DNA from 4 places in the Candidatus Accumulibacter contiguus genome. Region 3 is predicted to be linked to each of the others. Evidence: riboswitches for the same ligand, from Rfam matches in the RefSeq annotation. Region 3 holds a riboswitch; each other region holds the start of a gene.

Region 1 (3,478 bases), 3.3 Mb from region 3:
CGGTTTCGATGATGGCGTCAAGCGCGGCGACGCCGGCACGCGCCACCTGGGCGTCTTCGCCGGCCTTGACGCCGGAGACCCCAACCGCACCGATGACCATTGCATCGCACAGGATGGGCTCGCCACCTTCCAGGGGAACCACCGGCATGGCGAGCGCGGCAATACGGCCATTGTTCACCATATCCTCGAAGACCTTGCTCGGTTTGCCACTAAGGACGCAGGTGCGGGCCTTTTCCGGGGCTACGGCAGCACTCATGAGCGGTGCACCGTCCATACGCTGCAACCACAAGGCGTGTCCACCGGCATCGCATATGGCTATGCTCACTGCCCAGCCGCGCGAGATGGCTTCTGCCTCGGCTGCCGCCGCGACGAGTTTGGCGTCGTCGAGAGTCAATGCTTTGATGGTTCGCATCGGAAGTATCCTTGAGTCATGCGCTTCGGTTTTCGATCAGGTGATCAGGATGGCGCGTAAATAATAATTGACGTTGGTCAGCGTCGGCCCGGTCACCACCGAGTCGCCGAGCGCTTCGACCTTGTGGACCGCGGGTCCGCAGGCGCGCCGGCCAATACTGCGCGCGCGGCTGATCGAGCGCCGGGGGCGCGACGAGCCTTTTCAGCTCGCCCCGTATACCATCGCCGTCGCCATGATCTCCTCGGCTTCGTGGCGCCGGTGCAGCGCCAAGCCCAGCGCCGCCATGTCTTCGGCCTGGCGCGCCAGAACCAGCTGCGCAAAGGGCAGGAACTCCACTTCCTCCGTGCGCACGTGCTCGTTGAAGCGCCTCACCAGTTCGTGCAGCAGCGCGGAGTCCAGCCGGGGCAGGTCGCCGTTCGCGATGGCTTGCACGGCTGGTTCTAGCTGCTTCCACAGCTGCGCGATCTCGCGATGCTCGCGGACGAGTTGCGCGACCATGGCCTGTGCCCGGTCCGCTTCGTCGCCCGGCCCCGCGATCTGCAGTACCGCAGGGAACAAGTCGCGCTCCTCGTCATCGTGGTGGGCGAGCAAGCGGTCGCGGAACATTTTCAGCACGTCCGCGGCGCACCCGCGCGCCCGTGCGGCGGTGGAGACCATCTCGGGCAGGCCGAGTGAGGTTTCGAGCAGCGTCACGAACCCGACGTGACATCTGGAAAAGTCCTGCAGCGGGGCGGCGGCTTCGGCCGCCTGGCGGGTCGATGTCTCGGACATGGTACCTCCCTTCTCCGAGTTTGCATGTTCGTTTAAGAATACGCAATCCAACGCCCCTCCGCAAGTATGAGTCTGAACGAGGGGTGCGATCGAAAGTATTGTGGGAGAGTGTGTGCCCGGGTGCCGAGACCTGCCACGCCATAGGCGACGTCCATCCCGGCGCCTATGGCCGGATCGTTCGCATCAAGATCGAAAAGACTGGCCTTGAATTAGCGAAATTATAGGTGTATGCTTGATTTCAGTAGTCTCACTGAAAAAGGCAAACCCGTCGAAAGGCGGGGACGCAAAGTCACCGATCTAACGGAAACGGCATGTTTCCCAGGATAGCGGGGCCGCCAGGCTCACAGAGGCAACGTCCGGACAAGTTCCGTTCACGGTACATCCCTCACCAGCCCGTCGGATTTGCAGGCGGTTTCATTCCTGACCCGTAGTTGACCTTGCGCCAGCCCTCGATTGTTGTGGCTAGGCAGTGCGTCCTTATGGCGCTTGCAACAAGGAAACTCGGCGATGGCATTTCCATTCGAAAAGGTAAGCAGCTTCCCCGGCGGTGCCCGCTCGGTGGTGGATTTCGGTCGTCCCCAGATCCTTGTTGAAGCGCCGGCTCGCGTCGCCCAGGGGTTCGAGCGAATGCGCATTGAACTGCCCGTCTGCGCAAGAATGCCCCACGTTTCACCCTCAAGTTTGGCCTCAAGTTTGGCGGCTTGCATGCCGTTGTTTCAACCATACCCTTCGGCAACTTGTTGCCTTGCTCGCCGTAAACATCTCAGGCCAATGAAATGAAAGCGAATTCCGGATTCACCCTGATCGAGGTGATGATCGTCATCGTGATCATCAGCATTCTGGCGGCCATCGCCGTTCCAAACTACATCGAATATCTGACCAAGGGCCGCATCACCGAGGCGGTTAGTGCGCTTTCCAGCATGCAGGTCAGGATGCAACAGCATTTCCTCGACGAGCGTACATACGTTGGCGCCTGTACGGCCAGCTCGGTAGCACCACTGCCGGCCAATACCAGCAATTTCACGTTTGCGTGCTCCGGTCTTGGCGCGGCGGCTTATCAGGTGGATGCCACCGGACAAGGTAGCATGGCTGGCTTTCAATACCGGATCAACATGCTTACGGCGTCTGGCAAGAGCACGGTTGCCCTGCCGAGTGGCTGGACGCTCCCGGCCCCCAGTACCTGTTTCGTCCTGAATAAAGCCGGGGGGTGCTGAGCGATGTTGGGCCGTCGGCGTGGATTCACCCTGATCGAATTTCTGGTGGTGATTACCCTCCTGAGCGTTCTTCTGTCGCTCGGTGTTCCGGCCCTCAGCACCTATATGGCAAATGTCCGTCTGCGTACGGCGGCAGAAAAGGTCCTTGCCGACCTGCAGACGGCCCGCGCCGAAGCCATCCGTCTGAACAGCAATTCCTCGCCTTTTTTTCCTACCGAGACGCCGGCCAACATCGTGATCACCAGCAGTGTGACCGACAGTAGCGGCGGCAATGATCTCGTCTTCACGCCGTTCGGTGGCACCACCCTGGTGGCCCCCGCGGTGTACAGCTTCACCAATCCGGTTGCCGGGGCCTGTCATGCGGACGGTGGCCCGATACGCTGTCTGAATGTTTTTATCACCACCGGTGGCGGGGCTCGCCTGTGCGACCCCGGACTGACCGCCGCTCAAAAAGCAGCGGGAGATACGAGGGCATGTCCATAATGAAGACTCTTGAACGTTCACAATCCGGCATCGTGTTGCTGGAAGCACTGATCGGCATTCTGATCTTTTCTCTGGGTATCCTGTCGATGGTGGCGCTGGGCGCCACCGCCGCCACCGTGCAAGCCGATGCACAGTATCGCACCGAGGCGATGAATCTGGCCGAGCGAGTTTTGAGCCAGATCTGGACCGGGGTCGACCGGACCCAGCAGACCATCAATGGGGTGGTCATGTCCATGGTGAGCGCAAGCTCTCTGACCGATTTCCAGCACTTCAGCGATGGGGACAACTGCGTGTTCACCGGGTCGGCTTCCACCAATCCGGCGATTGTCGACTGGGTAGCCACCTTGCAGCCTACCGGCAAGCCATCCCCGCTTCCCGGCTCCACGGGAAAACAGCAGATCAGAGTAAATACCGCGGTCAACAATCAGGTCAGCATCACGATTTGCTGGCAGGCGCCTTCAGATAACAAATTGCGCCACTATACCCTGGTGAGCTATGTCAACTGACCCTTCCAGGCGACGCATTCTGCCGCGCAAGACTGCGCCGATGCGTCCTGGCAGGGGCTTCACACTGACCGAGTTGCTGGTCGGCGTGGCAA
Region 2 (3,478 bases), 1.5 Mb from region 3:
CAAGCCGTTGGACTGTAATGTGTTTTTTAAGGCTACCGCCCTAATGTCATGGCAATGAGATCAGGTGTTCTGAAGGTCATCAAGAATAGCAGGCAGTTTCGCGCCCCCTGTCGCGGTAGAATGGCAGCTTCGCGAAACCCGCAAGTGACCCGCATGCGCCACCCTACGGAGGACCTGTTTGCAGGCGAGAAAGCGTTTCCCAGATTACCGGGCGCTGCGCGCACGCGCGCAGGCAAATCACCTGCGCCTGCCGGAATAAGCAAGACCACGCTTCTTCACCTGAAGCCATGAGCCTTTCGACACTGACCGCGGCAGTGCTCGAATTTCGCGACCAACGCAACTGGGCGCAGTTTCACAGCCTGCGCAACCTGATCGTCTCGCTGAACCTCGAAGCCAGCGAGTTGCTCGAACTGACGCAGTGGAAGAACGACGCCGAGATGGCAGCGATGGCAGGCAGCGCCAGCGCGCAGGAAGCCCTGCGCGACGAATGTGCCGACGTCCTGATTTACCTGCTGTTGATTGCCGAAAATGCCGGCATCGACCTTGAACAGGCCGCCCGTGCAAAACTCGTCAAGAATGCGATCAAATATCCGGTCGCGAGCAGCTACGGATCGAACCGGAAATATTCGGATACCCGTCCGGCCCAGGACCAGACAGACACCTGACTTGCCGCACGACAGGTTTCATAACGGTCGGTGCAATGCTCAGTCCTCGCGGATATCGACCGGCGTGTACGGCGGCACCCACTCGAACAATTCAACAATATCGGCGTTGTGCATGCGAATGCAGCCGATCGATCCGGGGCGACCCATCGGCGTCGTGTCCGGGCTGCCGTGGATGTAGACATAACGGCGCATGGTATCGACCCGGCCCAGGCGGTTGCGACCGGGTTCGCAGCCAGATAACCAGAGGATGCGCGTGAGAATCCAGTCGCGCTGCGGGAATCGTTCGGCGAGTTCCTTGCCATAGATCTCGCCAGTCGGCCTGCGGGCGGCAAAAACCGTGTTGACCGCTTCGCCGGCACCAATCTTGGCGCGGATCAGGTGCCTGCCGCGCGGCGTGCAGAAGCTGCCCGAGACTTCGCCAGGGCCATTCGTTGCCGTGGACACAGGATAGCTGCGCAGCACCTGCCCGGAGTCGTCCGAGAGGGTCAGCGTCTGTTGTTTGATGGAGATCTCGATGTGCATGCTCACTCGCGGCTGCGCCGCGCCGCAAAAAACCCCGATAGCAACTGTCCGCACTCATCGGCCAGGATGCCGCCGACGACTAGCGTGTGATGGTTGAGGCGCGGCACCGCAAAGAGGTCGACGACGCTGCCATGCACGCCGGTTTTTGGATCCCGCGCGCCGTAGATCAAACGGGCAATGCGCGCCTGCAGCACCGCACCGCCACACATCGCGCAAGGTTCGAGAGTCACGAACAGTTCGCAGCCAGGCAGACGGTAGTTGCGCAGATTGCGCGCGGCATCGCGTAGGGCGGCAATTTCGGCGTGCGCCGTCGGATCATGTTCGCCGATCGGCGAATTGAAGCCCCGACCGACGATGACCCCATCGCGAACCACCAGCGCACCAACCGGCACCTCGCCGAGGCACTCGGCAGCCCGCGCCAGGGAAATCGCCTCACGCATGAAATAGTCGTCGTTCATCGATACTATTCTACCGCAGCGCAGAAGCAGGCTGCCGGGAACACTTCGACCCTGACCCTACTACCTCAGCTGAAGAAAGGGAAGCGGCGGCACCCGCAGCGACCCCGCAAAGCAGTGCCGCGACCCCTTCAGTCCTCTCAAATCTACTCAGCAAATCAATTCAATCAGAGAACATCCGTTTTGTCGTCCGCATGTTCTCCTGATTGGCAATCAGCTCTTGAGCCACTTGCGCAGCAGATGATCGAGGACCATGAAAAGGATCAGGCAAGCCACGAGCGAGATGCTGGCGTTGGTGAACCCGTTGAAAAACTGGGGCGAAGCGATGGGAGACGTCTCCCTGATCGAGTAGTGATACGACGAGTTCGCAGCCGACAGACTCCGTTCCGCCACCTGTCCATAGGCATCCTGGATACTGGCGGCCGCCAGTTTCATGGTCTCGGTTCCGGCGGGAGTTTCAATCGTCGCAATAAAGGTTCTCATGGTTTCCTCTGACTCTCAACGCATACAATGCATGACATCAGCAGCGGTTGTTGCGCCAACATTTTCTTGGCATCCATTGTTCAACAACACCGTTGCCGCACTCTCATACGAGAGTCATGTTTCAGCCGTGGAAAGGAAACCAAGTGCCCGCACGAACGTGCCTGGAGCGAGGTAACCCAGCCACCCACCTGGATTCCAGGTTAGGGTCTGCAGCTTTGCGTCCGGGGCTTTCACCCCGTTTGCCATTTGTCTCGTGGAATCATTATATGCCTGGAGCGCAGGCCTGCTGTGAGAATATTCACACCTGAGCCCATGTGATTACTTGCTCAACAACCTCATTCCCCGCCCCAGCCCATCGAGTGTCAGTGGGAACATGCGGCCACCCATCAGATGGTAGATGTAGTCATTGCCGTATTTGTGCAGCACGTCCTGGGTGGCGATGCTTCCCCGAGTTCATGGCCTTCTACTTCCCGCTGGCCCATGCCGAAATCGACCAGGAACTCACCCAAGTGGTACAGGATGCTGAACTCGGCAAGCGTTCCCAACGGCCATGGTCGCTTTCAGCTTATGCCCTGCTCCCGCCACGGGGCCAGGCGACGGGATAGGGCGCGCAGGGAGAGTTCGAGCGCAAAGGCAATGATGGCGATCACGGCAATTCCCAGGATGACCACGTCGGTCACCAGGAACTGTGCAGCCGACTGCACCATGAACCCCAGGCCGCTCGTCGCTGCGACCAGTTCCGCGGCAACGAGTGTCGACCAGCCGGTCCCCAGGCCGATGCGGATACCAGTCAGGATGTCGGGGACGGCGCTGGGCAACACCACGTAACGCAGCAACTGGACACGCGTCGCTCCCAGGGACTGTGCAGCGCGCAGGCGGTTTTGCGAGACCTGTCGAACACCACCCGCTGTGGCAATCGCGATTGGCGCATAGATCGCCAGGAAGATCAGCAAGACCTTGGACAACTCGCCAATCCCGAACCAGATGACGATCAGCGGCAGGTAGGCGAGCGGCGGCACCGGACGATAGAGCTCAATGAGGGGGTCAAGCACGCCCTGCGCGATTCGTGAGAGGCCAATCGCGATCCCCGTCGGTATGGCCAGGACGACGGCTGCGATGAGCGCGCAGACTACCCGACCCAGGCTTGCCGCCAGATGTTGCCAGAGTGTCGAGTCCATGAACCCCTTTGTGGTTACCAGCCAGAACTTTCCGAGCACAGCTTGAGGCGAGGGAAGGAACAGGGGTGCGATGAGTCCGGCCGTGGTCGTGGCCCACCACACGACAAGTAAGAAGATGATGGTTAGGGTACTGATGGTGTTGACGCTGAGCAAGAAGTTCCCGGCCGGGCGTGCC
Region 3 (3,478 bases):
TTGACCACCCAGGCCTTGGCGCCGGCCTCCTGGCCGGCCTTCTTCTTTTCCTCATTGCCTTCGGTGGTCAGCATGATCACCGGAACGAAGCGGTAGGCGGCGTTCTTTTTCATTTCCCGGACAAAGGTGATGCCATCCATGTTGGGCATATTGACATCGCTGATCACCAGATGCACTTTCTGCCCCATCAGTTTGGCCAGCGCGTCCTTGCCGTCGCAGGCCTCGATCACCTCAAAGCCGCCGCCCTTGAGCGCCATGCTGACGACCTGCCGCATCGAAGCGGAATCGTCGACGACCAGGATGGTCTTGCCCATGTCAATCTCCCATTGTCCAGGTTAGAAAAAGGTGATTTCGCTCGCCGCCACCTGCCCCTGTGCAGCCGGGTGCTGCGCATCGTGCTGTTCGAGCGTGGTGTAAGTTTGTTCGAGTTGAGCAATCCACTTCTGCACGTCGAAAGGTTCCGGCGTCTCGCCGCCTGCGATGCGCGCCTCTTCTGCACGTGTGCGCGCCAGAAGACGCTCGATATCCTGGCAGACCGCGCTCAGAATCTGGCTCATGCGATCCTGGAATTGCAGATGCACGAGTACCGCTTCGACCTTCTCGCGGACGCTCTGGCTGCCTTCGGCCATGTGCTGCGACGAATCGCTGAGTCCTTGCACGACGCTGCTGAAACGTTCCAGTACGGCGGCCATGGTCACTTCCGAACTGGCCATCAGCGATTCGTTCTGGCGTGACATTTGACCGGCGGAAAGCAGCGCTGACCCGGTCGCCACGTTGACCGTCTCGACTTTGTCCCGGATCTGCTTGGCAAGCGATCCCGACTGGTCCGAGAGCTTGCGTACTTCATCGGCAACGACGGCAAAACCCCGCCCGGTCTCGCCGGCCCGCGCCGCTTCGATCGCCGCGTTGAGTGCCAGCAGATTGGTCTGTTTGGCGATCTCGGCGACCCCGCCGGCCATGCGCTTGAGATCGGCGCTCACTTCCGCCAGGCTCTCGAATTCACGGAGCATTGGTTTCTGGGCGTCGAAAGCGTCCTTGAGGTAGCCCAGCATCGCTGCCAGTTCACTGCGCGAACGTTCGATCACCGCGACCACACCTTCCGCTGCTTCACGGTCGCGGGTATCGAGCATAACGCCCAACTGGTTCAGAATGGCCGCGAAGTCACTGGTCAATGCGTTGCCCGCATTCTCGGTTTGTTGGCGTGCGATGGCGACATGCGTGGCCCAGCGGGTCAGTGAAGCGGCGGCTACCTGATGCAGGCTGGTGGTATAGGGGGCGATGGCCGGCGGCGCCGCGCCGGTCTCTGCGCGCTCGGCAAGCAGGCGATCGACAGCAGCCCGGATCGAACGGCGCTCCCAATAAGAGACGCCAGTGGCGAGCACCAGCAGAGCCAGTGTCAGGATCAGGTCGACGGCCAGCGATGCCTCACTCTTCCAGAACAGCAGGCCAGCGGCGACGGCGGCAAGAAACAGTGGGCCAGTGCCCAGGGGAAGTATTCTTGATGATCGGTCTTGCATGAGTTCCTCCTGCGTGCTACTTCAGCGCCAGGCTGCGGTCGATCGGGCGCAGAGAAACACGGCCTCGAATCGAAAGGGCCAGGCATGCGGTTACTCTCGGATGCAAGACTTGGACGGCTGCGGATATCGCATGCCGAGACGAAGATCCCGGTATCAGGCAACCCAGCCACCCTCCCGGACTTCGGGTTAGGGCCTGCAGCTTTGCGTCCGGGGCTTTCGTCCCGTTTGCCATTCTTACTCGTCCACACATCATAACTGAATAGAGCAGCAATGTGCGACTTCCGGCACATAGCCGGATGCAGCGAGATTGACAGCAGCTGAGATGGCTGGGCATACTCGTACGTGCGCCATCCAAGTGTCCCCCCTGCAGGCGGCAGGCCAGCGACTTGCGCGCTACCCGCCAGAGAACTGCGGGAGAAGTTCGGCGCACTGACCACATATCATGGCAAGAATCATGGCAAGAGGCCATGGCCTGCAAGCGGATCGTCTCTGGAGCTTCCTGTGAAGAGCAGTCATTGGTTTCTGGAATCCATCGCTGCCGATGGATCCCGTTTGAAATACGACATCGTTGACCTGCCTTTCCGGATCGGTCGTGGCCAGGAGAACGATCTGGTACTGGCGACACCGGGCCTCAGCCGGAAACACGCCATGTTCGACGACGACATCAGCGCGCAACTGCGCCTGACCGATCTGAACAGCACCAACGGCACCTTCGTCAATCGACAGCGCATCGATGGCTCGTGCCTGCTGCGGGAAAACGACATCATTCATTTCTTTACGGCAGAGTTTCGTCTCGGCCGGCATCAGCCTGATCAGTCGCGCTTCATGCCCTCGACCGACTCGCGAACCCTGTTGATGCCGATGGGCACGAACCTGTCGGAACTCTTCGTCGCCAATGAGGGCGAGTTTCTCGACCTGCTCAACGGCCAGGGCATTTCCGGCGCCGCCCAGCCCATCGTCGATGCGAACAGTGGGAAAATCTTCGCCTACGAGTTGCTCGGGCGAGCAAATCATCCGCAACTGTCCGGTAGCCCCATCCGCCTGTTCCAATTGGCAACAGCGCTGAACCGCGAGCTTGATCTCAGCGTGGCCTTTCGCAAATTCGCGATCACCTCGATGGCTCCGCGCCTGCGCAAATTCCCCCTGTTTATCAACACCCACCCCAAGGAGACTTTCAGCAAGCCGTTTTTTGCTTCGCTAACTGTCCTGCGCCAGCAGATGCCGGAACTGCAACTGGTTGTCGAAATCCATGAAACCGCAGTCACCGACCCGCTGCGTTTACGTGAATTAGGCGCTTTTCTGCGCGACATCGGTGTGCGTTTTGCCTACGACGATTTCGGGGCAGGACAGGCCCGCCTGAACGAACTGGGCGAAGCGCCTGCGCACTTCGTGAAATTCGACATGGGTCTGCTGCACGACATTCACCTGGCCAGCGAACGCAAACGCCGGGTGATCAGCGATCTCGTCAAACTGGTGCTGAACCTGGGCTCAGTGCCGCTGGCCGAAGGCATCGAGCTCGAGGCGGAAGCGCAGGTCTGCCGCGACATGGGTTTCCAGCTGATCCAGGGCTATCTGACCGGCAGACCGATTGCCGCCGACCAGTTGTAGCGGGGGGTCTCTTGATGTTCTCCCGTATTCAGACCCGCTGTTTCCGCAGCCTCCAGGCGGTCGGCGAGTATCCCTGCTTCAGAATACCATTGGTCAGAAAATGCCACCCGAAGGATGCCCATGCCCAACTTCCACGTCATTTCCACCGAACGCCACGCCAGCAAGCGCTGGCAGCGCATTTCGAGTTATGCTTTCGCTGCCCATGAGGCAATTGTTCCACTGACTGCAGGCGAACTGCCGCGTGCGCTGTTGAGTCTGCCGATTGCCTTTGTCGAGCAGAATGAAACCTTCGTTCCTGTCGCCGTTCTGGGTTTGGCAACAGGCAAGAATCTATTTGCCGCACCCGACGGCCG
Region 4 (3,478 bases), 280 kb from region 3:
TTTGAAGTTCATATGCATAAATATGACAAAGTTTGAGCCGTTTAACCCCAAATATCTCTAGTGCATAAAATATTCGTTTCTGAAAAACCCACTCAAAGCCTTGCGCGGCAAGGCTCTTGGAATTTCCGTTCAGACACTAATTAGTGCCTGGCAGAAAATCCCCGTTTTGGCAAAAAAGTGGGGGTCTCGCGCCTCCGGAACGTGGCTGAGCGCCGCGAGATATCATTGATCGCGTTCGACTTTGCGCGCGAATCGAGCTTGACCGCCAAAAGGATGCATATGGCATTATCGATGGTCGAGCGGAGCGCCGCATCGTTCGTTTGACCCTCGTCAGCGGTGTCAGGCGGCTCGGGTTTGCGGCTCGGGCACCAGGGCTTTTGTACGGGCAGTCTGCTCGCGAACCACACCCCCCAGGCGATGGATGTGGCGCGCCAGGACAGCCAGCGCCACGTAGCGTTTGAAGCCGACGATTCCGTGATCCGGGCACAGATCGAGCCCGAAATGCTCCAGGCCATTGATCGCGGATTCCACCGCGGAATGCTTATGCCGCGCCTGGACAAATTCCGGTGCCGTTTCCCTCGCATCATCAGCGGCCGAGTGGCGGCCTTTTTTGGGGAGGGCGACCAAGTCCAGTCGCGCTTCGAGACACGATCGATTCGACGGACTGTGAAAGCCCTTGTCGAAGCTCACGACCCGCAAACAGTCGCAGGTTGTCTTTCAGGGTCTGTAATTCGTACCTGTGCGGATCGTACCAGTCGGCATGCCCCAACATTTGGCGCAACGTCTTGTGCTGATTGGCGAGTTCCTGTAACCGGTCGTAGTCCGCGTCAAGCCCGAGACGCACGACGCCCAGCACCAGGATCTTCCACTGCTCCATGCCGGGTCGCCCCAGTGCACTGCTGGCCAGCTTGCCATCAGCATGGCAGGGAAGCACTTCCTCGAGGATCGCAAAGACTTCGTCTCGCAGTTCGCGATGCGTATAAATGTGCTGCAGCCCGACGAGCAGTTTCGGGATGTCGTCCCGCGATTTGGGATCGAGCACGATGGCTTCGATCGGAAACTCGCCCAAACTCGCTTGCCGCTTCATGACTTCCCGCATCGCTCTTTCCTTCGACTGAAGTTCGTCCCACAAAACCCCAAGCGGTGGAGGAAAGTCGCCTTCCACAGCAATCACCACCAGAATATCAGCTAATAATCAGACATCTACGAATTCAACCCAAAAGTATATTGCTCTGGCATTGCCATCTTCGCTCGTCATCGCGTATTGTAACATACTGATAAAGCGTGTGTTTTCTGGTTTTCCACCAAACACTAACTACCGACTGGTGGAATGGGGTTCCAGTGGCACCCACCCGATGCTCGCGGTTCACCTCCCTCAAGGCACCCGCTCTGGCCGCCTGAAGGATGGTCAAGAATTCGCCAACAGTGTCACGGTTACGTTCTCCACCCGTTCCGGCGTAGCCGCCGGGAATTCAGCCAAAAAATGAGAATTGCTGATCCAGGTCAACAGAAGACCCTGATAGCGATGGTACATTTTTGGTGAGATCAAGGCAAATGGAGTGTAAGCTCCAGACGCAAAGCTTCAGACCCTAACCTGAAGTCCGGGAGGGTGGCTGGGTTTCCTCAGCCCAATCAACGAACTTTGGATCTGCGTCATGCCTGCCATCAAACTCTCGAGTACCGCCGCCGCGACCGGCGGCTTCGTTATCAACGGCGATAGCGCCGGTGACTTGAGCGGTGTCATTGTCGACGACGACATTCACGGTGATGGTCTGGCCAGCCCGATCGTCGAGGCACCTGGCGGCGACCCCGTAGCCGGCAGCGCTGCCGGGCGCCGGCCAACAGCAAACAGCCAAGCGACGGACCTAGGAGTTTACCTGACCCTGGCTCAGAGCACCCTCCGCCAATTCCTGCTCAATCCCGATTTCGAAAACGATATCCACCAGGTTTTCGGAAACGGCGTCGACCCCTTGCGGGCAAGAATGCTTGTTCAGGGCTTCGCCGAGCCGGATTTCATCTCCTGGCCAAGGCTGGAAATCTGCCCAGAAGTGGAAATCAATCGCGCCCAAGGCGCTTATGCGGCGGCAACCGACACGATTTATCTGGCGAGAGAATTTCTCTCTGAAAACGCCGATAAGCCCGAAGCGATCACATCTGTCCTGCTTGAGGAATTGGGGCACGCGCTGGACGTGCGCCTGAATGCTGCCGATTCACCGGGCGACGAAGGGGAGTTTTTTTCGGCTCTCGTCCGAAACCAGGTGCTGACTGCTTCCGACTTGGAACGAATGCGGGCCGAAGACGACAGGGTTGCACTCTTGCTCGATAGCCAATCCGTGCTTCTCGAACAATCGACCTCCAATCTGGGTTCCAGGCAGGGTTATGGCTATCTGACCGACTTCATATACTATGGCGACCCCAGCGACAATTGGGACTTCTCCACCGTCCTTACTGGTGGATCCGGCGACTATGTCCGCGTCTCGTCGAGTTCCACCTACGTCGATCTGGTGCTTCGCTTGTACGATCAATATGGTGTTTTTATCGAAGCGGATTACGACGATGATCCGACCAATGGGAACCTGGAGACTATATCGCTGGCAGATGTTCCGGCCGGCACCTACACAGCAACGGTATTTGATTACTATTCCGGCGATTACCTGGGTTGGAGCAATGCCTACTACACACTCGAAATCAATGCGCCGCAAATTCCCAAGGACCACTTCGAAGGCAACGATACACGTCCGACTGCGACGCCCGTTAACAGAGGGGTATCGCTGCCTGGCATTGGCTACTATTTTTCCGATCTATCCATCGACCGGCCGGGCTCCACCACTGGCGATGTCGACGTCTTCAAACTTACGACCACCCGCGTCGCGACGAATACTGACATTATCCTGAGCCTTGTCACCGGTACCGGCGATATCGATCTCGAACTCGAAGACAGCTCCGGGAATATCATTTATACGACCTACTGGGACGCCACAGGATACGACTGGAATGCAATTCCCTTGGCCGGACTGCAGCCGGGAACGTACTATTTGCGAGCCGGAAGTTATGAAGGGAACGTCACCTCATCCTACGATCTGCTTTTCTACCTGCCACAAGCACCCACACCTGATCACTATGATGCCACCGCGAGCAATAACACCCGGAATACGGCCACAAATTTGGGGGAGGTCAGTGGATTCCGGCAAGAAACCGATTTGTCTATCGATCGTGCTTCTGATGTCGACTGGTTCAAATTCCAGCTTTCCGGACAAGGGTCAAACCAGAATTATCTCCAGATTGATTTCGACGGTTTGCAGGAAGATCTGGATATCGAACTGTATAATTCCGCAAACCAGTTGATCGATTATTCAATCGGAATCGAAGGTGTGGAAGCCATTGCGCTGTCCGGGCTGACCGCTGGAACCTATTATTATTTGAAGGTGTATGGGTATAATCAGAGCACCAGCGATTACAGCCTGACGATCAATGCGCC

Evidence for each region. A riboswitch is a leader RNA that binds a small molecule or an ion and turns the genes downstream of it on or off. The one in region 3 is predicted to bind cyclic di-GMP.
Region 1: another riboswitch for cyclic di-GMP. It lies ahead of V5B59_RS00175 (type IV pilin protein); the one in region 3 lies ahead of V5B59_RS15700 (methyl-accepting chemotaxis protein).
Region 2: another riboswitch for cyclic di-GMP. It lies ahead of V5B59_RS08525 (hypothetical protein); the one in region 3 lies ahead of V5B59_RS15700 (methyl-accepting chemotaxis protein).
Region 4: another riboswitch for cyclic di-GMP. It lies ahead of V5B59_RS16855 (pre-peptidase C-terminal domain-containing protein); the one in region 3 lies ahead of V5B59_RS15700 (methyl-accepting chemotaxis protein).

The regions. Positions count from the first base shown of each region.
Region 1 is NZ_JAZKUC010000001.1:29,418-32,895, forward strand. Features, by position in the region: gene V5B59_RS00160 (GlcG/HbpS family heme-binding protein) at 1-412, opposite strand, end outside; gene V5B59_RS00165 (hemerythrin domain-containing protein) at 614-1,183, opposite strand; cyclic di-GMP riboswitch class I at 1,432-1,523, shown strand; gene V5B59_RS00170 (hypothetical protein) at 1,555-1,890, opposite strand; gene V5B59_RS00175 (type IV pilin protein) at 1,960-2,397, shown strand; gene V5B59_RS00180 (pilus assembly FimT family protein) at 2,401-2,880, shown strand; gene V5B59_RS00185 (hypothetical protein) at 2,871-3,386, shown strand; gene V5B59_RS00190 (PilW family protein) at 3,427-3,478, shown strand, end outside.
Region 2 is NZ_JAZKUC010000001.1:1,742,795-1,746,272, forward strand. Features, by position in the region: gene V5B59_RS08510 (nucleotide pyrophosphohydrolase) at 288-665, shown strand; gene V5B59_RS08515 (L,D-transpeptidase) at 705-1,187, opposite strand; gene tadA (tRNA adenosine(34) deaminase TadA) at 1,190-1,645, opposite strand; gene V5B59_RS08525 (hypothetical protein) at 1,856-2,125, opposite strand; cyclic di-GMP riboswitch class I at 2,293-2,379, opposite strand; gene tauC (taurine ABC transporter permease TauC) at 2,686-3,478, opposite strand, start outside.
Region 3 is NZ_JAZKUC010000001.1:3,280,644-3,284,121, reverse strand. Features, by position in the region: gene V5B59_RS15705 (response regulator) at 1-314, opposite strand, end outside; gene V5B59_RS15700 (methyl-accepting chemotaxis protein) at 336-1,517, opposite strand; cyclic di-GMP riboswitch class I at 1,671-1,757, opposite strand; gene V5B59_RS15695 (EAL domain-containing protein) at 2,019-3,125, shown strand; gene V5B59_RS15690 (SapC family protein) at 3,246-3,478, shown strand, end outside.
Region 4 is NZ_JAZKUC010000001.1:3,560,177-3,563,654, forward strand. Features, by position in the region: gene V5B59_RS26285 (hypothetical protein) at 340-531, opposite strand; partial or broken gene V5B59_RS26290 (ISNCY family transposase) at 698-1,099, opposite strand; cyclic di-GMP riboswitch class I at 1,540-1,626, shown strand; gene V5B59_RS16855 (pre-peptidase C-terminal domain-containing protein) at 1,656-3,478, shown strand, end outside.